Regions from separate parts of the Neobacillus sp. K501 genome, predicted to be linked through region 1. Evidence: riboswitches for the same ligand, from Rfam matches in the RefSeq annotation. Region 1 holds a riboswitch; each other region holds the start of a gene.
The links. A riboswitch is a leader RNA that binds a small molecule or an ion and turns the genes downstream of it on or off. The one in region 1 is predicted to bind lysine.

Region 1 (7,954 bases):
GTGGAATGCGCCATACCTTGTTCCATCCATCTCCAACCCAACCAGAGGGGCTTTCCGAAGTAATGGAAGAAGCTGCGCCCAGGACGATGGCGGGATTAACAGCAGATTGCTGGTAAGGGAATGGTCTATTTCATCCGAAACTTTTTCATCATAAAGGACTTGAATTAATTGCTGAATAACGGCATCTGTTTCTTTTTGAAAGCAGTGTTGACTCGGGTTGTAGGTAAAGATGTCGGAAAGCACGCTCGGCTTCCCTTCCTTCACTTGCTCAAGAAAGGGTCGAATCTGCTCCAATGGAGTCGGCCCGATTTTCATCTCTATCGCAAATAAGTGCTGTCCAGTTGCAACGGTCACCGGTTTGCACGTAAACTCCGCATCAAGGACTTGCCTATTTTCAAAATGAAGTTGATGACCGCTTTTCCGTTTCTGCTGATCACCGAAAAGAGTTAAAAGCCCTTCTGTTAGTGCTTGACTGGATTCAGACTGCTGTTCCCGCACGATTACTGGTTTTGTTCCGTGTTGCTGGTGGTCATATATCGCCAGCAATACGGCAGCGATATGTTGACAATCGGTTTTAACCGAGGATAGTGTCGGACAACTGCAAGAAGTATGGATTTCGCCACTATCATCCCTCTCGATCGTGACATAAAAATCCTCCATTGCTTCCACAGTGGCCTCACAATAATTAGGTCGATAAACATCAAATTTCACTTTACCTGCTCGATAAAAAGAATCCCCTCGTTTAAAGGAGACTGTTCCGCACATTTCTTTAATTTTCTTGGGATGTAACTCTATATTCAAATGCCCGGCTCCTTTCTGAGGTAGTTTCTTTTATATTAACAGTGTTTTAGTTTTACTAGAAATTTTATACTTGTAGTTTTTTCAGAAAATATTTTCCACAAAGATTTGAACGATTAGGGCGGCTGTGACGATCCGGAGAATCGGTTTGATGTATTGCGGTTTTAACCTTTGAGCAATCCGTACTCCGATTTGCGCACCAGTTGTCGATCCGAGGAGAAGGGCAATGGTAAGCGGCCAGATAATTTTTCCCGTTGCGATATAAGTAATGGCAGCACCGAAACAGCTTGAGAACGTCGCCAGGCGCACTAAGCCTACTGCACGAATATAAGCGATATTCAAATAGCCGAACAAATAGAGCATTAACGTTCCTTGCCCAGGCCCAAAGAGACCATCATAAATGCCAATCCCATAAAGACCAGGCACACTGACTTTGTTCATTTTTAACGGTTGTTCTCCCGTGAAATTTCCTTTTCCGACAAACGAAGTAAGGAAGGCAAACATTAACAGAACTATCGCAATCATATACATATTGTCACCCGAAATCCCCGAAGCAATGAAACCGCCGCTGATCCCGCCACCAACACTGACCGGGACAATCCAGAATGATTCTTTTAGCGAGATTTCCTTTCTCTTATAAAGAATATAAAAACTCGAGAACGAGCTAACCGTATTCGAAACTTTATTAGCCCCAATGGCTGAATGCACCGGCATCCCCATCATCAGCATCATTGGCAGGCTGATCAATCCCCCGCCGCCCGCCAGTGTTCCCAGTGTGGTTGCACAAATCCCAACAATAAACATCAATGCATACTCCATATCCTTCACCTCCTTGATATCTACTAAAAGTATATGATTCGCTAAACGATAAATAAATTTAATAATAATTATAAAAGTCAATAAGATATTCTTATTGACACTTCCGTAGTTTTCTAAGGCATAAAAAAGAGAACTTTGAAACTGATTTCTCTTGAGTTTTTCGGATTTTTCTGTTATATTTACAGTCAATTTAATATGTCTCTTACTTCAATACCTTTTGAAGTGAGGATAGAGGCGCAAAGACCATTAGTACACAACGCGAGGATAATGAGGTCCATTGACCATTGTGGAAAGGGGAATTTGCCGAAGCAGATAGACTCTCATTGATCTTGAAGCTGGTTCTGCTATTGAATAAATACAGAACTGTCATATAGGAAACTATATGGAGGGCTATCTCACGCATAGGAACGGGTTTTTATTATGTTTCTAAGGCAGCAGCGAACCCTCGTTGCTGCTTTTTTGCGTTGATTTTCGCATGGCCTCCCCCTCTTATTTTTCAAAATAATAATTGTAAAGGGTGAGAATGATGAATTTTGGCCAAGTATTAACCGCTATGGTGACGCCATTTGATGTGAATGGTGATATTGACTTTAACGAGGTAAGAAATTTAGTTAATTACTTACTTGCTAATGGAACAGATGGTTTAGTCGTTGCCGGGACAACCGGAGAATCGCCTACCTTAACAACAGAAGAAAAGGTGGCATTGTTTAAATTTGTCGTCGAAGTCGTTGATGGGAGAGTACCCGTTATTGCTGGAACTGGCTCAAATAACACGAGGGCATCGATTAGTTTAACGGAGCAGGCGGCTGAGGTCGGTGTTGATGGGATCATGCTCGTTACTCCTTACTATAACAAGCCATCCCAAGAAGGATTGTTTCAACACTTTCAAGCGATTGCCACTTCCACTTCCCTTCCGGTAATGCTCTATAACATTCCTGGACGTAGTGTCGTGAATATGTCGATAGAGACAATTGTCCGTCTTTCGCAGATTGACAATATCGTCTGCATTAAAGAGGCTTCAGGTAACTTAGATGCGATGGCTGAAATTATTAGTCAGACGCCAAGTGATTTTTCGTTGTACAGTGGTGATGATGGTTTAACGGTACCTGTTTTAGCGATTGGCGGAGTGGGAGTGGTTTCCGTTGCATCTCATATCATTGGGAATGAAATGCAAGAAATGATCACGAATTTTAAAAATGGCCGTGTCCAGGAAGCTGCAGCAGCCCATCGCAGCCTTCTCCCAATCATGAAAGCACTATTTGCTGCCCCAAGCCCAGCACCGGTCAAAGCAGCATTAAATTGGAATGGAATCAACGTTGGCAGCCTCCGCTTACCATTAGTTCCACTAAACGAACAAGAACAACAAGCCTTGCAAAGCGTTCTACCATCTAGCAAAATCAAAACATTCGTATAAACCCATAAAACAGGCGGCCACCCTCCCGTATACTAAGGAGGGTGGCCGCCTATTTTTTCACTCGTGTCCGCCTGAGGTGTACACTGTCCACGAGCGGTGACAGGCACCTCGATTAGTACCAACTACTAATCTAATTTACGTTTGGTACATAGATTTTTTCGTATTGGTAGTCCCCATCCACTTCGTTAATGGTAATGACGGATGCATTTTCGACGGGTTTGAAGTTGTTTAGTGTTTCGGTCGGCCAGTTCATTAGGTGGGTCAGGAGCATGTGCATGAAGGCGGCATGGGTGACGATGACGATGTTTTCGTAGCGACCTTGCTGTTTCACACGTTCGATGACGGTATTCATGAACATCGTTGCCCGTAAATACACATCTGCTAAGGATTCACCATTAGGATGGCGAAAATAAAAGAGCCCCGCCGCTTTAAACTCCTTTTTTGCCTCTGGTGTGCGATTGGTAAAATCATAAAGGTTCCCAAGCTCCCATTCTCTCAAAAGCGGATTCTCGTAAAAAGGCACCTGCTCCGGAAGTAAGGAATGAATCGCCTGCGCTGTTTGCATTGTCCGCAAATAAGGCGAACTATATACAACCGTCTTCCCATTGATAATCGTCTGAAGAAATTCTGCGGTATTTCTTGCTTGTCTATGACCTAACTCTGTCAAACTATGTTGTGAATCATGGGTATGTGCCATCACGGTTCGATCGACATTATGCTCTGCTTCCCCATGACGGATAAGATAAATATTCAATCAGTTCCACCCCTTGTAGATATAAAATTAGATTTAATAACCCTCTACTCAACTTTAACAAGTACCTTGTGGCTGGTAAAGTTAGATATATAAATATTCTGATTATTTTTTGAAGAAAACTCGCCGACTAGCGTGCTGTTAGGCGAAGAAAGAGGATAGCTTCCCTAATGCGCTTTTAGCCAAAAAAATAGAATGAAAGGATCACCTTCCATTCTACTTACCCAGCTTCTTATGGATTAACTTTTGTGTTGAACACTTGCTTTCCATCTTTGTATTCTAAGACAGTAGCTGATTTAATTGGATGGTGATTTTTATCAACTGAGTAAATCCCCGTCACAAGTGAAAGATCTTTTGTTTTCGCTAGTTCATCTTTAATTTTGCTAGAATCTGAGCTGCCTGCACGCTTAATCGCGTCTGCCAATAAATAAACAGTGTCATAGCCAAGTGCATTGAATGCGTTTGGTGCTTCACCATCATTCTGATCTTTAAATGCCGTTAAGAATGCTTGCATATTTTCATCTTCATCTTCTGCAGAATAGTGGTTTGTGATAAATGTGTTATTTAACGCTTCTGCTCCAGCTAGTTCAATTAACTTCGGTGAATCCCAGCCATCTGCTCCCATTAATGGAACTGTTATACCCAATTCACGAGCTTGTTTTACGATTAAGCCTACTTCTTCATAGTAACCAGGAATAAAAATGAACTCAGGATTTTTTGCCTTGATTCGAGTGAGAGTAGCACGGAAGTCCGTATCTTTCCCTACATAAGCTTCCTCCGCTACAATCTTTCCTCCGGCATCTTTAAAGGTTTCCTTAAAGGATTCAGCTAACCCTTTTGAATAATCGCTGGCACTATCAGCAAAAATCGCTGCATTTTTTACCTTTAAATCTTTCGCTGCAAAATTGGCAGCAACCGTACCTTGGAAAGGATCAATAAATGATGTACGGAAAACGTACTCGTTTACATCACCATCTTCATTCACTGTTACATTTGGTGAAGTTCCAGATGGTGTGATTAAAACGGTTTTCGTATCATTGGCCATTTGTGCCTGTGCCACAGTATTTCCACTTGTAGCAGCACCGATGATTGCTGTTACCTTGTCTTGGCTGGTTAACTTAATTGCGCCGTTCGTTGCTTCTGCTGCTTCAGACTTATTATCCACTTTAATGATTTCTAGTTTTTTACCTTCTACACCGCCATCTTTGTTGATTTCTTCAACTGCTAAATCGATCCCTTTCTCCAATGATTCTCCATATGAAGCTACATTACCAGATAGCTCTAAGTTTACGCCGACTTTAATACTATCCGAACTGCTGCCTCCGGAACTTTCTTTCGCTCCTGAACAGCCTGCTAGAATCCCAGCAAATAATGTAGAAGCCATAAACACCTTTGCTACCTTCTTTTTCATGTGATGATCCCCTTTTTGAATATTCTAATATTAAATGAATAAATAGTATTGTAAAACAATTTTCAATGTTCGTCTACTATATTATTTCAATATTTATTAAATTTAGATAAATGCAATAATTATAATAGCGCTTACATCGTTAATCCCATGATACTTCTAGCGTTATAAAGATTTTTCAATAATTTAATACCCTCTGCTTTACGAAAAAAGAATAATGAAATTCTACGAAAAAATTATTCTGAATTTTTTTAAAATAATTCCACTAATAAATTACAGAATATTGTAATATTAAACTATTAAGATTTTGGGGGAATTATATGAAAAAACGAAAACTGGCTTTCATGATCATAGGTAGTTTTATTCTTGTTTTTCTAATTGTAACCGCATTCAGAACGGTTACAATTAAATCCAAACAGCCCGCGGCAAAACCCGCCAAGATTACGATCAACCAAGAGGCTGCCGTTGCCAACCTATCAAAGGCAATCACTTTCAAAACCGTTTCCTACCAGGATCGCAGTAAGTTTGACTTGAAGGAATTCGATCAATTTATTGCATTTTTGGAGGAAACCTATCCTGCCGTTCATGACCAGCTTGAATTAGAAAAGGTAAATCATTATGCTCTCGTTTATAAATGGAAGGGAACGGATCCTCAGAAAAACCCTATTGGTCTAACAAGCCATTATGATGTGGTCCCTGTGTTAGAAGGAACAGAAGCCAATTGGGAACAGGATCCTTTCAGCGGTGCAGTTGCAGATGGAAAGATATGGGGGCGTGGAACATTAGATGACAAAATTGGAGTCATTGGCATCCTTCAAGCGGTTGAATATTTACTGAATGAAGATTTCAAACCAAACCGTGACATGTATTTCATGTTTGGCTTTGATGAGGAAATTGGCGGCGACGAAGGAGCGAATGCAATTGTAAAGATCCTCGAAGATCGAGGTATCACTTTTGATTTTGTTTTAGATGAAGGTGGAGCGATTGTTGAAAAAATGGTCCCTGGTGTGAATCAACCTGTCGGTGTGGTTGGTATCTCTGAAAAAGGTTCAGCAACAGCCGAACTTTCGATTGAAGGCAGCGGTGGCCACTCCTCCCAGCCAAAGGACCACACGAATATCGGCAGAATCGCCAGCGCGATTGCGAAATTAGAAGATACCCAGTTTAACGCAGACCTTAAAGGACCAGGAGAAGATTTATTTGACTTTGTAGCACCTGAAATGAGCTTTGCGATGAAGTACGTATTTGCTAACAAGTGGATATTCGAGCCGATTATTGAAAAAATATTACTGCAGCAACCGGCCTCTGCCGCCTTAATCCGTACCACGATTGCACCAACGATTTTTCAAGCGGGGGAACAATACAATGCCCTGCCGGAAAAAGCCTCTGCGATCATTAACTTACGCTTAATGCCTGGGGATTCCCTAGAAGACGTGAAAAACTTTATCGAAAAAACGATTGATGATGAGAAAATCAAAGTGACGGTGACAGGCACCGAGGCTTCAAAGGTATCATCCATTGACGGCTGGCAATTCCAAGCGATTCAGCAAGCCGCCAGAAATGCTTATGATGAGGCCGTTATCGCGCCATACTTAATGTTTGCCGGCTCTGATGCTAAGCATTATGATCAGATATCAAAAAGTACCTATCGTTTCCTCCCTGTCCAAATCAGCTCTGAGGATCTCAATCGAATGCACGGCACAAACGAACATGTTAGTATTGAAAATTACCTAAACGCCATTAAGTTTTATGTGGAAATTATGAGAGAATCTAACAAAAAGGATACCGTTAATTAACGGTATCCTTTTTTATTGTCCTATCGCTAATTTCAGTTCCTCGTTAGAAATATTTTGCTTCATATACAGCTCTCTGTAGTAACCATTTCGAGAGAGCAGGGTTTGGTGACTGCCACTTTCGATGATTTTCCCACTTTTCACTACAAATATTGTATCGACATTTACAATCGTTGAAAGTCTGTGGGCAATCATAATAATAGTCTTATCACTATCAAATTGATTAATCGAACCCTGAACGAGTTTTTCACTTTCATTGTCGAGGGCACTGGTCGCTTCATCTAAAATAATTAAAGATGGATTTTTCAGAAATACCCGAGCAAGTGCGATCCTTTGTTTTTGACCTCCCGAGAGCTTGATTCCTCTTTCTCCAATTTCTGTATCGTAGCCCTTGGGTAATGCTGTTATAAAATTATGAGCAAAAGCCTTCTGCGCAGCAGCAATGATTTCTTCATCCGTCGCATCTAGCTTTGCCATTTGGATATTGTCTTTTATCGACGTGCTATACAAAAAGTTATCTTGTGTGACGATTCCCATATGTTCTCTAAGACTAGCAATTGAGTAATCTTTGATATTGACTCCATCTATTAAAACTTCACCATTTGTGACATCATACATTCTCAGCAATAACTGAAGGATGGTGCTCTTACCGCCCCCGCTCTCACCCACAAAAGCATACGATTTTCCTCTTTCTATCAAAAAATCAAGGTTTCGGATTATATTTTCTTTACCATCATAAGAAAATGACACATTATTAAAAATTATGGAATCTGCAAATTGCTTTAATTCAACTGGATTTTCCTGTTCTTTAATGGTTGAAGGAGTTTGGAAGAATTCAAAAATCCTTTTTAACGCAACACGACCTTCCGTTATCACAGGAAACGCATTTACAAGTGCAGCTACAGGACTTCTCATTTTATCCACATAGGCAAAAAAGGCGATTAGACTGCCAACGGTTAAACTGCCATTCA
Region 2 (7,954 bases), on a different contig from region 1:
AATGATTTCCTATTTGCAAAAAAAGGGTCTTCCGTAACGGAAGCCCTTTTAATCTACGATTGGATTTTCAAAATTATCTTTCATAACGATATCGTGCTTCTTCACTATTTCTTCAATACGATATTGGTTTTCTGACAATTTGTCATTGAAGGGAATCGTTATCACTTTTCCATCCTTCATTTCAAATTGAAACTGGTAGTAGCCAGTAGACCCCTGATGGTTGCGATAAACCTTATGTAAGGTTTCTACATTTTCCCAGCGGAACTCTCTTTCCTGAAAGCCAGTGATAAAATTATAATGAATTCCTTTATCATCGAGATAATAATAATTTGTCATACTTAAAATAAAAAACGGAATACTTAGTAGAACTAAGCTAGCAATGATCCATTTATAAACACTCCCTTTCCACTTTTGTTTAAATATTAGATAGAAAGTAAACACGGTCGCAATAAATACCATTCCTGACATAAATACGAGATATGCTGTAAACGGCGTTGTAAAAAACCAATGTGATTTCGAGGTATAGGCCATGCTTTGATAGCTGGCTATCACCACAAAAGGTACAAACAAGCTACTGATGTATAAGATGATCGTATATGCTACTAATTTCACTTGACTTTCCTCAGATGCTTCTCTGTTTCTGGCTAATAACAATTTTTTGCCCCCTTTTCAATATCCCATTTTGAATATTATAAAAATTAAGATAGAGCGATTACAGTAAATTTACATTATTTCTTACACTTATACTATAATTTTCCAATACTTTTTTTACATATAAGAAGCATTTTCTCGTCAAACTATATCATGGAAATTTATTTTACTAAGAAAGAAGGATAAACATGACTGTAGGAACACAGGTAAAACAAGCAATGGCTAGTTTAAAAAGTGCTCAAGCTAGTTTTGAGACGTTTGCATTGGCAACAGATAATCAAAATGCAAAAAAACTATATCAACAAGCTGCACAACAGACCCAATCCGTTCTGGATAGTCTCGAACCACGATTACAAGAAATAATCAGTGAAGAACCGCAATACAATCAATAATTCTTAAACAGGTTGGCTTTTAGCCAACCCATTTTCTATTCCCTAGCAGAAAGGAGTTATTCCCGTGACCGTTGGTTCTGAGGTTAAGCAATGCCTTAGTAATATCAAATCAATTGAAGCGCAGTTAACATCACTCGCCTTAAATTCTCTTGATGAAGGTGCAAAGGAAGTATTCCATAATACGATGTTAACCATGACCAGCGTAAAAAAGGACTTACAAGCTCGGGTTTTGGAACTCGAACGACTGGAACCGCAATACAGAGGCAATTGATCATTGAGGTGAAAACATATGCCAGGTTGGATTGACATTTTTATTCGTTCTTTCGTCTTCTTAACACTTTTGTTTTTCATTACAAAAATTTTGGGGAAAAAGCAAATTTCTGAACTTTCATTTTTCGAATATGTTTCTGGTATAACGATTGGCAGTATTGCTGGTGAAGCGATAACAGGTCTGGAAAAGAATATATACCATGGAATTTTAGCGATCCTCATCTTTGGATTAATCACCCTGTTATCCGACTACTTAGCGCTAAAAAGCAAAACCATACGTGACTTTATTGATGGTAGAGGAACGGTTTTTATTAAGGATGGGAAGATATTAGAAGAGAATTTAAAGAAAGAAAAATATACCATTGATGAATTAAATGCACTACTCCGTCAGAAAGATATCTTTCGTGTTGCTGACGTGGAATTTGCGGTACTCGAGCCTAGAGGAAATTTAAGCACTTTATTAAAAAGAGAATATCGCACATTGACACCTAAGGATGTTCATTTAACAATGCCAAATGAGAAAGAGCCGCAAACGGTAATTATGGATGGAAGCATTTTAGATGAAGCCCTAAGATCAGCAGGTAAAAGCAGAGGTTGGTTGGACGCCGAATTAGCAAAACTAGACGTTACCCTTGATAATGTATTCTTAGGACAAGTAAATTCATATGGGGAATTAACGATTGATCTTTATGATGATAAGCTACAAGTCCCTTTACCTATGGGCCGCCCCTTATTATTGGCCACATTGAAAAAAACACAAGCTGATTTAGAAATTTTTTCATTAGGGACTGAAGACGAAAAAGCAAAATCGATGTATAGGAAGAACGCGGCTTTGGTTCAAGAATCCATTGATACACTATCACCGTACCTTCATGGTTAAAAAGAGGACCCTATCATCATTGGATTAGGGTCCTTCTTTTAGGCACTTACTTTTTTGCTTTTCGGAAGAACGGACTTGTGTGAAACATAGCTATGTAGGATCATTCCGCTCATAACTAGAACCATTCCGCTCCATGAAATTGCGGATGGGAAGGCGGTTTTCAAAAGCAGCAGTTCCCCAACTAACGCAAATAATACCTCCATTGATTGTGTTGCCTCAACAGCTCCAAGCTTTTGCATGTTTCCTCTGACAAGATCAGTCGCTTGAAAAAATAAAACGGTCGCAATTACCCCTGAGGTGATCGCAACAAGGCCTGATTGTACTGATTGCCCGAATGTTGGTGGTCCTGCCGTAAGCAATCCATATACAGCTAAAGCTAACCAAAGTGGTAAACTGGCAATCGTCATTCCTAGAACTCGTTGGTAAACATCCAGCCGTCCTCCGCAAAGATCCATCATCTTTCGATTTCCTAAAGGATAAGCAAATGAGGCAATCAAGATTGGCACTACCCCTAAGAATAATTCCGCAGCAGATAGCTGACTGGCTTGGTCAAGCTGCATCAATATAATCCCTAGCAAAATGATTAGCGACATCGATAACCCTTTAAAAGGGATTTTCCCTTTCACCTGTACAGGACCTTTTTCCGTCATAATCGTCTCCATGAACAATGGTGCCAGTAATGATCCCGAGATTATCGTAATTTGCCAGGTGGAAGCAATTAGCCACCCAGGTGCATAGGCTGCTGAAAAACATATCGGTCCGTAAAACAAACCAAATCCCACTATACTCCACAAAACCCACTCGCGAGGATTCTTTTTCATTTCCAAAATCAACGGCTTCAGATTCTTTCTTCCCAAAACAATGATTAAAAGAAAAGGAATCATGAAGAAATATCTCAGGGAAGCACTCCAAATCCAGCTTCCACCTTCTAATTCCATGGATCTATTTAAAATAAACGTAAAGGCAAAAAAGAATGCGGCAAAAACGCCTAAGATGATTGGACGCATGTATAATTTCTCCTCTTACATCAAATTCATTTTTACATTATAACAGATTTCTGAATTCTTTGTTAATAACTATCAAAGAATAGTTCCGTTTAATCGTGCATAAATTATTCTGTCATTCAAAAAAGTTTGAAACTTTCTTACGATTCACTCGTACATTTGAATGGAATTTATTTTTAAAAAGCGAGGTAGATAACATGTTTGGAAAAGTGGCTTCTGATATTTTAGGTTTAAGTGATGTAGGTTCGGTCATTAGACCAGAAAATTATGACAAGGTTGATGCTGATGATTATGTTATGCATGAGGATAATGAAAAGATCTATTTTTTAATAAAATCCAAATCAGATGAATATTGCTTTACCAATAATGCGCTAATTCATTTAGATGGTACGAGTGCCGCGAGTAAAAAAAGGATGCTCCACCGCTATAGTTATGTGAAAAACAAAATTTCTGATGTAAAGCTTGAAACAGCCGGAACTGTCGACCTTGACGTTGAAGTCAAATTTAAAATCGGCTCACAGCCATTTTCCATCGATGTTCATAAAAAACATATTGAAGAAGTAAAGGATTTGTACAAAGCCCTTATCAAAATTTCAGAAATTACGCACGAAAACGATATTTCGCTTCAATTTGCAAAACAAAGTCTTGATGTTGCTTCCACGACATTAGGCCGTGTGACAAGTCCCGACAGTAATTTGGTGGTGCAATTTAAAATGTTAAACCAAGCAGCATTTGAATGGTTAGAAAATACGAAAAAGCAATACTGTGTGAAAGACTTTGGCTTTGTTTTTGAAAAATATATTAATAATTAAGCATAAAGAAATACCTCTAGTTCACTAGAGGTATTTCTTACGTTGTGCTAGGACGGTGAAATAGCCCCATCACTTCTATTGTTTCGGTTATATTCACAAATGCTTGCGGATCCACTTCTGTAATAAGAGTCTTTACATCATTTAATTCGTAACGTGAAATGACGGAAATTAGAACCTGCCGGCTATCATTTGAATAGCCTCCAACACCATTCATAATCGTTAATCCGCGATATAAATTCGTCAATAAGTGCTGGCGCATTTCCTCCCCTTTTTCGGTAATGATCATGACCGTTAATTTAACATGATCCGTATAAATCGCATCCACTACTTTCCCAGTGACAAAGATAGAAACAAGTGTATATAGGGCAGAATCCCAATCAAATAAAAATCCACTTATGACAATCACAATGGCGTTCATTCCTGATAGTAAGATTCCTATTGGAAAATCTCTCTTTCTCGAAACAATCATTCCAATAATATCAAAGCCACCAGTTGATCCAGAGCACCGAAACACAAGTCCGACACCAAGACCCGTTAAAGCACCCCCGAAAATAGATGAAAGAATCTTGTCATCCGCGACGATATGTACCGGAACAAGATAAAGTCCTATTGATATTATGACAACAGAAAATATCGTATTCATAATAAATTTTCTACCGAGCATTTTATAACCAATAATGAGTAAAGGAAGGTTTAATAGAAAGTTGGCCAACCCTGTATCGAGAGGAGTAATCATTCCTATTATCATGGAAAGGCCGCTCATCCCACTGCTTAATATTTCATGGGGGATTAAGAATAGGTTAAACGCTGAAACAATTATGAAAGAACCAACAATCAATCCAAGAAACTGCATGATTTTATCCTCCTAAAGCAAACGCATACTTAATAAAAAATAATACCCTATTCAATCAATCCATGTAAATATAATAGTTTTTTATAATAATAATTAATAATCAGTAAAATTATCCAAAAGTAATAGATTTATTATTCTGCATATTTCATTATTGGTTGACTTAATAGAAAAATCCATTAAAATTTATTATTAGATTAATTGAATATGATAAATCCTCATCAAACCGATGAGGTAGAGGTCGCGGTTTTTATAAGTAAAGCGGACGAGATGCTGAGACATCCATGACTCCGTTTAAAAGGAAAAATCGCCGAAGTTTGCTTTCTTCTCTGGAAAAGCAGGCTGGGGCTGTCTCCAAATAGGAACAGAACTGTCACAATTGTCCCTACCAGTCAATTGTGTTGAGCTATCTTTCGGAAGGTATGATGCGGGGTATTAGGAATGCCATCGAATCTTATCGGTGGCATTTTTTGTATTCCAAACTCCTTCTCGAAAAAGAAAAACAAGAAAAAGGAGTTATTTTCATGCAAACAGCACAGGTAAGAAAAGAGTCTGTTCAAACCCAAACAATTGAACAGCCAACAACCGAACTAAGACGCGGATTAAAATCCCGCCACTTAACAATGATTTCATTAGGCGGAACAATTGGAACTGGTTTATTCCTCGCCACTGGCGGTGCCATTCATTCTGCAGGTCCAGGTGGAGCCCTTCTAGCCTATCTCATTATTGGTGTAATGGTTTACTTTTTGATGACAAGTCTTGCGGAGATGGGAGCGTACATGCCAGTTGCTGGAAGCTTTAGTACGTACGCAACAAAGTTCGTTGATCCTTCCCTAGGTTTTGCCCTTGGTTGGAACTACTGGTACAACTGGGCAATTACGATTGCCGCAGAATTAGCTGCCGTAACCATGGTCATGAAGTTTTGGTTTCCAGACAGCCCATCCTTATTATGGAGCAGTTTATTTTTAGTTATTATTTTTCTGATCAATTATCTTTCTGTAAAAGGCTTTGGAGAAACTGAGTATTGGTTCTCTTTAATAAAAGTTGTAACGGTCATTATTTTCATTATTACTGGCACATTAATGATCTTCGGTATTATGGGTGATCACGCAGTTGGTTTTGAAAACTTTACGATTGGTGATGCCCCATTCAATGGCGGATTTATGGCATTGCTCGGGATTTTTATGGCAGCAGGTTTCTCCTTCCAAGGAACAGAATTACTTGGTGTCGCTGCTGGCGAAACCGAAGATCCAGGAAAATCGATTCCTAAAGCGGTAAAAACGGTGTTTTGGCGAATTCTCTTATTTTATGTGTTAGCGATTCTTGTTATCGGATTGCTGATCCCATATACAGATAGTAATTTAGCAAACAGTGATGTTACCGTTAGCCCCTTCACACTCGTATTCGAAAATGCCGGGATTGCATTTGCTGCCTCCGTCATGAATGCGATCATTTTAACAGCTTTATTATCAGCAGGAAATTCAGGTATGTATGCCTCTGCTCGTATGCTTTGGGATCTAGCTCGTCAAGGCAAAGCACCAAAATTCCTTGGTAAACTGAACAAACACGGCGTTCCTGCAAATGCACTCATTGCAACTGCATTAGTTGGGTGTCTTGCGTTTCTTGCCTCCTTCTTTGGCGACGGAACCGTTTATGTATGGTTATTAAATGCTTCAGGTATGTCCGGTTTTATCGCATGGCTCGGGATCGCCATCTGTCACTACCGTTTCAGAAAAGCATTTCATGCTCAAGGAAAAGATTTAAGCGTTCTGCCTTATCAATCGAAATTTTTCCCATTTGGACCGATTTTCGCATTTGTTCTTTGTGGAATTGTTGTTCTCGGGCAAAATTACTCCGCCTTTATGGGTGATCAGATTGATTGGAAAGGTGTTTTGGTATCATATATTGGACTACCCTTATTTTTGATCTTATGGCTCGGCTATAAATTCACGAAAAAAACCAAAGTCATTCCATTAGAGAAAGTAGATTTAGAGGTATAAAGGTTAAAAACACGCGAATTGGTCGCGTGTTTTTTTGTATGTGGATTTGGTTATGACCGGATACTTGGCTGGTATGACCGTGAAATGAGGAATTATGCTCGAATTTTTTAAAAATATGACCGACTTTCCGTTATTTATGACCAAAATAGTGAACATTTCGTGACAACTACCACATCCACGCCACCCATCAAATAACAAAAAGCAGACCCCATAATGTTCGGATCTGCTATAAATGTTTTAACGCTCTTTTAAGCTTTGTGTAAATTCATTTATTCTTCCGGTACCCAAACGTATAAATCCTCAATCTGACAATTTAACTCTTTTGAAATGGTCATGGCTGTACTTAAATTCATAACTTTCTTTGTCATGTAATCATTTAGCTGGCTCATCGGAATGCTGGTATTTTCTTCTAATCGCTCCAAATTCATGCTGTTTTTGGAAAGCAATTCTTTGAGGTTACTCTTTTTTGCTTTATAATTGGTCAAAATGACACCTCACTTTTTTCATTAGCATAACACATTAAATAATTTATTGATAGGAAAGACTAGGATTATATATGTGGTATACTTAAATTGCAGTGATAAAGGAGTGTTTACAATGAGAAACTCAACGAACCGATTCAGTAACGGTCAAACTGTAAATATTAAAGAAACAGGCGAAGAAGTAACCATCCTAAAATGGCAATATGTAAAAAATATGAAAAGATATTCATATACCGTTAAGGAACGTCCCGGTACATTCTATTTTGAAGAAGAATTACAAAGTCAATGAAATGAAGCAAAAGAAGACCAAACACGATTGTTTGGTCTTCTTTTCTTATTCAACTTAAAATTCTGCATTACCCGTCGTTCTTGGGAATGGAATCACATCTCGGATATTGGACATCCCTGTTAAGTACATGATTAGACGTTCGAAGCCCAGTCCATAACCTGAGTGTTTTGTCCCACCGTATTTTCTTAGTTCAAGATACCACCAGTAATCTTCCTCATTCATACCAAGCTCATTAATTTTACCAGCAAGAATCTCTTCACGTTCTTCACGCTGACTTCCGCCAATTAATTCACCAATTCCAGGTACAAGTAAATCTGTCGCAGC
Region 3 (7,954 bases), on a different contig from region 1:
CGCCCATTGAATAGTGAACCGCAGGGAAGATTTTCATCGGAACTTTACGAGGATCATCACCCATGAATTTTTCATAGATTTCAATAATTCCACCAAGTTTAATATCCAATTCCTTTGGATCCTTATGAGAAAGATCAAGGAATACCATGTTTTCACCGTTGATACCAAGCTTTTGATTCACACAAACATCGAAAATCTCACGTGTTGCAATGTCACGTGGTACCAGGTTTCCATAGGCAGGATATTTTTCCTCTAGGAAGTACCAAGGCTTACCATCTTTATACGTCCATACACGTCCGCCCTCACCGCGTGCTGATTCACTCATTAGACGAAGCTTATCGTCTCCAGGAATGGCAGTTGGATGAATTTGAATCATTTCTCCATTTGAGTAATAAGCACCTTGCTGATAAACGATCGATGCAGCAGATCCAGTATTAATAACAGAGTTTGTTGTCTTTCCAAAAATAATTCCAGGACCACCAGTAGCCATAATAACTGCATCTGCAGCAAATGACTTGATTTCCATAGAAGTTAAATTTTGTGCTACTATTCCACGGCATATACCGTCATCATCAACGACTGATCCTAAGAACTCCCAGCCCTCATATTTTGTAACCAAACCAGCAACTTCGTGACGGCGAACCTGCTCATCTAATGCATAAAGCAGCTGTTGACCAGTAGTGGCTCCAGCGAAGGCTGTACGTGAATGCTGTGTACCACCGAAGCGGCGGAAGTCCAATAGTCCTTCAGGAGTACGGTTAAACATAACACCCATACGGTCCATTAAATGAATGATTCCTGGCGCTGCTTCACACATCGCCTTAACCGGCGGCTGGTTAGCTAGGAAGTCTCCGCCATAAACAGTATCGTCAAAGTGAATCCACGGAGAATCCCCTTCACCTTTTGTATTTACAGCTCCGTTCATACCGCCTTGGGCACAAACAGAGTGAGAACGTTTTACAGGAACAAGAGAAAATAAATCTACTGGAGTTCCTTCTTCTGCAACCTTAATCGTTGCCATCAAGCCAGCTAAACCGCCGCCGACTATGATCACCTTACCTTTACTCATCGTGACTCACTCCCTTTAATCCAAAATCCAATATTTTATCGACATATTAAACAAAAGCTAGTAATGTTCTAACTCCAATAATAGAAAGAACAACGAAAACACCAATCGTAAAGTATGTAGAAATTACTTGTGAACGAGGTGATACCGTAATCCCCCAGCTTACCAAGAATGACCACAAACCATTTGCAAAGTGGAAAATAGTTGAAATTACACCAATAAGATAGAATCCGAACATAAATGGTGATGATAAGATTTCATTCATCATGTCAAAGTTAACATGTGCGCCGAAAGCAGCTGCTACACGTGTTTGCCAAACGTGCCATGTAATAAAAATCAATGTGATTACCCCTGAAATACGTTGGAGCATGAACATCCAGTTTCTAAAAAACCCAAATTTACTTGTGTTGTTTTTCGCAGTGAAGGCGATATAAAGCCCATAGATTGCATGAAATAAAATTGGTAAATAAATAATTACAGTTTCTAGGACAATTTTAAATGGAAGACTTCCCATGAAATCTGATGCCCTGTTAAAGGACTCAGGTCCTCCTGTAGCAAAATGGTTGACTACTAGATGCTGCATGAGAAAGATTCCGATTGGAATTACTCCCAGCAATGAATGCAATCTCCGATACGCAAACTCTCGATTCCCCGCCATAATTTACCCCCCTTGAATTTTTCAAATGATGTTAAGCCTGTTCCCCTATTGTTCTCACCCGGAAAAAATCATTAACTTAGCACCACTGTGACAATTATGTGACATGTCCATTTTACTCCCATCATCATAGAGCGTCAAGAAAACGGATACACAAAAACACTTATAAAAATAAAATTTTTAAAATATATTGATATTATAATAGTTATGAAATCGCTTACATTTTATATGGTATTTTTTACTAATAAACCCAATAGAAATACAATTAATTCCTTATCGATATCGGTAAGAGAGGAAAATGTTTAGGACATGATAGTTATGATAGAACATTTAGGTTGGTATGTTGAAATAACAATACTCCTCTGGGATACACACTAATATTTCCCATTTGAAACTCAGTAATGAAACAAGACAGGAATTGTATATAATAGAATGGTAGAAAGAGGGGAATACAATGAATGAAAGTACTGCAGTCGAATTAAAGTTACAAACTGAGGAACCAAGAAGTGTTTCCATTTTTGGCTATGAATTAATTAGGGAAAACATCCTGCCTGAAATTTTAGGCAAAGATGCACCTGAAATCCTTTATTGGGCCGGAAAAAGATTGGCACGTAAGTATCCATTAAATACAATGGAGGAAATTATTGATTTCTTCTCAAAAGCTTCATGGGGCCAGCTAGAAATCAAAAATGAACGGAAAGATGAAATCGAATTCGAGCTCTTCAGCCCGCTCATCGTCTCCCGTGTCAAATCAAAAGCCGAACACTACTTCCAAATCGAAGCCGGTTTCCTTGCCCAACAAATCGAAACCCAAAAACAAGTCACAGCAGAAACCTTCGAACACCCAGCAAAAAAAGCAAACAAAGTCCAATTCACCGTTAAATGGGACCGAAAAGACTCTCTTTAATGTGGTGCCTGTCACCGCTCGTGGACACTGTCCACCTCAGGCGTACACTAACAAACCTCAACTCAAAAAAGCTTTCATTGGAGAATGATCTCAATGAGAGCTTTTTGGGTTGCTTACGTTTATTTTATTTGCGTGATTGTGTTGTTTTAGTTTCTACCGTTCTACCTTTCCTCAGCGAGTCCGAATGCTTGGTGGAGTGTTTCGACGGCTTTTAGCATATGTTGTTCTTCGACAACGGCCGATACTTTGATTTCAGACGTGCTGACCATTTTCACTTGAATTCCGCTTACTGCAAGAACTTCAAACATTTTTGCAGCTACACCTGGATTGGATACCATTCCTGATCCGACGATGGAGACCTTCGCTAATTTATTCTCTGCATCCAGTTGTTCATAATTTAGCGAATCTTTATTGTCTTCAAGAACTCTTAATGTATCCATTAAATCTTCCGTTTTAATCGAAAAAGCCAAATTAGCTGTTTCTGCTTCCGTTGTACTTTGAACAATAATGTCTACGTTTAAATGATTTTCTGCAAGTGTCGTAAAAATCGTCGATAAGCTCGTTAATGAGTTTTTCAACCCCAATACACTGACCTTCGTAATTTCATCTTCAAATGCAACCCCACGGACAACTAAATTTTGTTCCATTGATGCTTCCTCCTCAATCACTGTTCCTTCTATATTTTCCATGCTTGAGCGAACCTCAAGCCGAACTTGGTAATTTTTCGCAAACTCAACTGCTCTAGGGTGAAGGACACCAGCACCCAAATTAGCGAGCTCAAGCATTTCATCATAGGAGACGGATAAAAGTTTACGTGCACTTTTCACATATCTTGGGTCAGTTGTGAACACCCCAGTAACATCTGTATAGATATCGCACTTATCTGCGCCCAGAGCAGCTGCTAATGCAACCGCAGTTGTATCAGATCCACCGCGGCCAAGTGTTGTAATCTCGCCAGTATCAGTCAAACCCTGGAATCCTGCCACAATCACTACTTTTCCCTCAGAGAGCTCCCCCTTTATTGCCTCGGTATTGATGTTTGTTATCCTGGCATTTCCGTGGACAGACTCTGTTGAGATTCCCGCTTGCCAGCCAGTAAAGGAAACAGCCGGCAGTCCCTGCTCATTTAATGCCATTGACAGTAAGGCGATTGTAACCTGCTCGCCTGTTGATAAAAGCATATCCATTTCCCTCTTATTGGGCTGATTAGAAATTTCTCTCGCTAAACTTACTAACTGATCCGTTGATTTCCCCATCGCTGAAACGACAACAACCACCTGGTTCCCCTGCTCGGTTTCTGCTTTAACTCGTTCTACTACATTTATAATTCTTTCGACGCTACCGACGGAGGTTCCTCCAAATTTTTGAACAATTAAACCCATCATTTCCCCTGCTTTCAGTTATTTGTTCGCTATCATTATTTTGCCACAAAAAATAAAAAGCAATGAGAAGGGTATCTCATTGCTTTAAAAATACACAAAGAAAAAATCTTTTGCGCAGGACAATGTAAGATAGCTCTCCAAGACAATGTCTTGACAATCCAGTATTTATTCAACACTGGACCAGCAAAGAAAGAAATGAGACTCTCTCCACTTCGGCGAACATCCCCTTTCATGATTCTTCACAGAAGCTCATCCTTCTCCGAATCATTACTCTTGAAGCTCGCACCTCTACCTTCACTTTAGTATATTAAAGTGATAGTAATATAATTTTCACTCATTATAGCATAGTCCCATTTTTCCGACAATAACTAGGACTGAAGTTTTTTGATCAGTTCTTCTGCCACATTAAGCGGAATTCCTATTTCTCTAAAATCCTCGATCGTGGCTTCCTTCATTTTCTTAACAGAGCCAAATTGCTTTAACAATTGCTTTTTCCGTTTCTCGCCGATTCCAGGAATATCATCCAGCAAGGACTGAAAGGCACTTTTTCCTCGGGTTTGGCGATGGAAGGTAATCGCAAACCGGTGGACCTCATCCTGGATTCTCTGTAATAAATAAAACTCCTGGCTATTTCTTGCCAGCGGAACGATTTCAAGCGGGTTTCCGTATAAAAGCTGTGAGGTTCGATGCCGTTCATCCTTGGCTAAGCCCGAAAGCGGAATATCTAAACCAAGTTCATTTTCAAGAACATCCCTTACCGCTTCAATATGACCTTTGCCGCCATCGATGATAATTAAATCCGGCAACGGCAGTCCTTCCTTTAGTACCCTGGAATATCGTCTACGCGTTACCTCACGCATGGATTCATAGTCGTCAGGTCCCTTAACGGTTTTAATCTTATATTTACGGTATTCCCGTTTATTCGGCTTCCCATCAATAAAAACAACCAAAGCTGAGACCGGATCTGTCCCTTGGATATTTGAGTTATCGAATGCCTCAATTCGATGCGGCGTATAGATCCCCATCATTTCTCCTAAATTTTCAACCGCTTTAATGGTTCGATCCTCATCCTTTTCTATCAAAGAAAACTTCTCATTTAAGGCGATGCCTGCATTCTTTATCGCCATCTTAACTAAATCCTTTTTCGGGCCTCGCTGTGGCTTTAACACTTTTACTTGAAGAAGTTGTTCAGCCAAACTTAAATCAATTTCGTCCTGGATTAAAATTTCTTTTGGTTTTATATGATTGGCTTTTTCATAAAATTGACCAAGAAATGTAAGAATTTCCTCTTCTGACTCATTGTAAATCGGAAACATCGAAACATCCCGCTCGATTAATTTACCTTGCCTTACAAAAAATACTTGAACACACATCCAGCCTTTATCAACCGAATAGCCAAAGACATCACGGTCCGTAAAATCGGTCATCGTGATTTTCTGCTTTTCCATAATGGTTTCAATATGAATGATTTTATCGCGAAATTCCTTTGCCCGCTCAAAATCTAGTTCCTCAGAAGCAGCGGTCATTTTTTCAGTTAGGTCTTTTTTAATATCCTTAAAACCACCATTTAAAAAGCGGGTAATTTCATCGGTCATTTCCTTGTATTGTGCTTCCTCAACCTCGTTGACACATGGTGCCAGGCACTGCCCCAAATGGTAATACAGACAGACCCGATCCGGAAGGGTCGAGCATTTTCGTAACGGGTAGATTCGATCCAGCAGCTTTTTCGTTTCATTGGCTGCCATGACGTTGGGATAAGGACCAAAATATTTTCCTTTATCTTTTTTTACTTTCCTCGTTATGATCAGTTTTGGATGCCTTTCCGCTGTCAGTTTGATAAACGGATAGGTTTTATCATCCTTTAACATAATATTGTATTTAGGATCATACTTCTTGATTAAATTAAGCTCCAATAGCAGGGCCTCAATATTCGACGATGTAACGATATATTCAAAGTCCTCGATCTCTTGAACCAGCCTCAACGTTTTTCCGTCATGTGACCCGTTAAAATAAGAGCGAACCCGATTTTTTAAGATTTTTGCTTTACCTACATAAATGATCGTTCCCTGACGGTCTTTCATTAAGTAGCAGCCAGGCTGATCAGGCAGCAAAGTCAGTTTCTGTTTAATGTTTTCGTTCATTCCGACTGCTCCTCTCTCCGTCTAGTTTTTATTACTATCTTAAAATTTTAAAACAAATGTCCTGTAAAGAAAAGCAGTACTTTGTTACCATTACCAGAAATTAAAAAACCTTAGCTGCTGTGAGCTAAGGTTTACCTTCAAGGCTTAAACGTGTTTTTCAAGTACGCTTGCTAAAGCATCTTTTGGTTGGAAGCCGACTACTTTGTCAACCACTTCGCCATTTTTGAAAACAAGTAATGTAGGAATACTCATAACGCCGTATTTAGCAGCTGTTTCTTGGTTTTCGTCTACATCTAATTTAACGATTTTTACTTTATCGCTCATTTCGGAATCTAATTCTTCAAGAACAGGAGCAATCATTTTACAAGGACCGCACCATGGAGCCCAGAAATCTGCAAGTACAAGACCAGAGCCTGTTTCAGCAGAGAAATTTTGATCAGTAACGTTTGAAATAGCCATTTTGTTTAGCCTCCTAATGAATAACTTAAATACTACCGAAAGTATAACATCGTTTAAGTAATCATGCTAATAATCTGTTTCGCATCTAATTTTCCCTAAATAAAAATTCGTATTCTTCCCGATTTGCTAAAAAACGAGCGAGCGGTTGTTCACCGCTCGCCCACAAATAATATTATGAATGTACTTTAAGCTTCTTAAATTCTTCCGTTAATAATGGAACTACTTCAAATAGATCGCCAACGATACCGTAATCTGCTACCTTAAAGATGTTAGCTTCTGGATCTTTGTTAATCGCAACGATAATTTTAGAATTGGACATACCAGCTAAGTGCTGAATCGCCCCTGAAATTCCACAGGCAATGTATAGGTCAGGTGTAACAACTTTTCCTGTTTGACCGATTTGTAATGAATAGTCACAGTAGTCAGCGTCACAAGCACCACGAGAAGCTCCAACTGCTCCGCCTAAAACCTGTGCTAATTCTTTTAATGGTTCAAAGCCTTCCGCACTCTTCACTCCGCGTCCGCCGGAAATAACCACTTTCGCTTCGCTTAAATCCACACCTTCACTTGCTTTTCTAACCACCTCTTTAATGATGGCACGGAGATCTTTAATTTCAACCGAAACGGAAGAAACTTCACCAGTTCTGCTTTCATCCTTTGCAAGTGGAGCAATATTGTTGGGACGAATACTTGCAAAAATTAGGCCGTCCGTCACTATTTTCTTTTCAAACGCTTTACCTGAATAGATTGGTCTTGTAAAGACAACATTTCCACCAGCAACTTCAACAGCCGTTGCATCAGAAATTAATCCAGAAGAAAGTTTTGCAGCAATTCTAGGCGATAGGTCTTTTCCAAGTGCTGTATGGCCAATAACCAATCCTTCTGGTGTCTCTTGGTCAAGCACCGCTAATAAAGCTTGGGAATACCCATCAGAAGTATATTGCTTTAACTTTTCATCTTCTACTACAACAACGCGATCTGCACCGTATTGAATTAATTCTGCACCTAAAGCGCTTACAGATTCGCCGACTAATACCCCAACAACTTCTCCGCCTTCTGCTACTGTTTTTGCTGCAGCAATCGCTTCGAAAGATACATTACGTAAAGATCCGTCACGTGTTTCTCCTAATACTAATACTTTTCTTGACATTCCTTTTACCTCCTGCACTTCAATTTGAGTTTATGTTCGATTAGATTACTTTCGCTTCTGTATGAAGAAGGTGAACAAGTTCTTTTACTTGATCAGCTATTTCACCTGATAAAACTTTTCCAGCTTCTTTGCTAGCGGGCAAGTATATTTCAATCGTTTTTGTTTTTGCTTCTACGTCATCTTCTTCAAGGTCT

Region 2: it holds a riboswitch for lysine, as region 1 does, so the genes downstream of both, ACWM35_RS13410 (amino acid permease) here and dapA (4-hydroxy-tetrahydrodipicolinate synthase) in region 1, are expected to answer to the same signal.
Region 3: it holds a riboswitch for lysine, as region 1 does, so the genes downstream of both, ACWM35_RS07025 (aspartate kinase) here and dapA (4-hydroxy-tetrahydrodipicolinate synthase) in region 1, are expected to answer to the same signal.

Annotation. Positions count from the first base shown of each region.
Region 1 covers NZ_JBSLYA010000006.1:3,418-11,371, forward strand. The annotation lists gene ACWM35_RS14455 (DEAD/DEAH box helicase) at 1-801, opposite strand, end outside; gene ACWM35_RS14460 (sulfite exporter TauE/SafE family protein) at 883-1,617, opposite strand; lysine riboswitch at 1,839-2,018, shown strand; gene dapA (4-hydroxy-tetrahydrodipicolinate synthase) at 2,144-3,031, shown strand; gene ACWM35_RS14470 (histidine phosphatase family protein) at 3,162-3,785, opposite strand; gene ACWM35_RS14475 (ABC transporter substrate-binding protein) at 4,015-5,193, opposite strand; gene ACWM35_RS14480 (M20 family peptidase) at 5,511-6,986, shown strand; gene ACWM35_RS14485 (ABC transporter ATP-binding protein) at 6,999-7,954, opposite strand, start outside.
Region 2 covers NZ_JBSLYA010000005.1:127,146-135,099, reverse strand. The annotation lists gene ACWM35_RS13450 (GNAT family N-acetyltransferase) at 1-2, shown strand, start outside; gene ACWM35_RS13445 (hypothetical protein) at 49-654, opposite strand; gene ACWM35_RS13440 (DUF1657 domain-containing protein) at 840-1,043, shown strand; gene ACWM35_RS13435 (DUF1657 domain-containing protein) at 1,108-1,314, shown strand; gene ACWM35_RS13430 (DUF421 domain-containing protein) at 1,333-2,193, shown strand; gene ACWM35_RS13425 (DMT family transporter) at 2,232-3,200, opposite strand; gene ACWM35_RS13420 (PH domain-containing protein) at 3,395-4,009, shown strand; gene ACWM35_RS13415 (YitT family protein) at 4,047-4,865, opposite strand; lysine riboswitch at 5,087-5,276, shown strand; gene ACWM35_RS13410 (amino acid permease) at 5,384-6,859, shown strand; gene ACWM35_RS13405 (helix-turn-helix domain-containing protein) at 7,129-7,344, opposite strand; gene ACWM35_RS13400 (hypothetical protein) at 7,457-7,630, shown strand; gene asnS (asparagine--tRNA ligase) at 7,685-7,954, opposite strand, start outside.
Region 3 covers NZ_JBSLYA010000002.1:494,446-502,399, forward strand. The annotation lists gene sdhA (succinate dehydrogenase flavoprotein subunit) at 1-1,069, opposite strand, end outside; gene ACWM35_RS07015 (succinate dehydrogenase cytochrome b558 subunit) at 1,116-1,724, opposite strand; gene ACWM35_RS07020 (YslB family protein) at 2,176-2,628, shown strand; gene ACWM35_RS07025 (aspartate kinase) at 2,790-4,010, opposite strand; lysine riboswitch at 4,133-4,309, opposite strand; gene uvrC (excinuclease ABC subunit UvrC) at 4,379-6,151, opposite strand; gene trxA (thioredoxin) at 6,296-6,610, opposite strand; gene ACWM35_RS07040 (electron transfer flavoprotein subunit alpha/FixB family protein) at 6,783-7,760, opposite strand; gene ACWM35_RS07045 (electron transfer flavoprotein subunit beta/FixA family protein) at 7,801-7,954, opposite strand, start outside.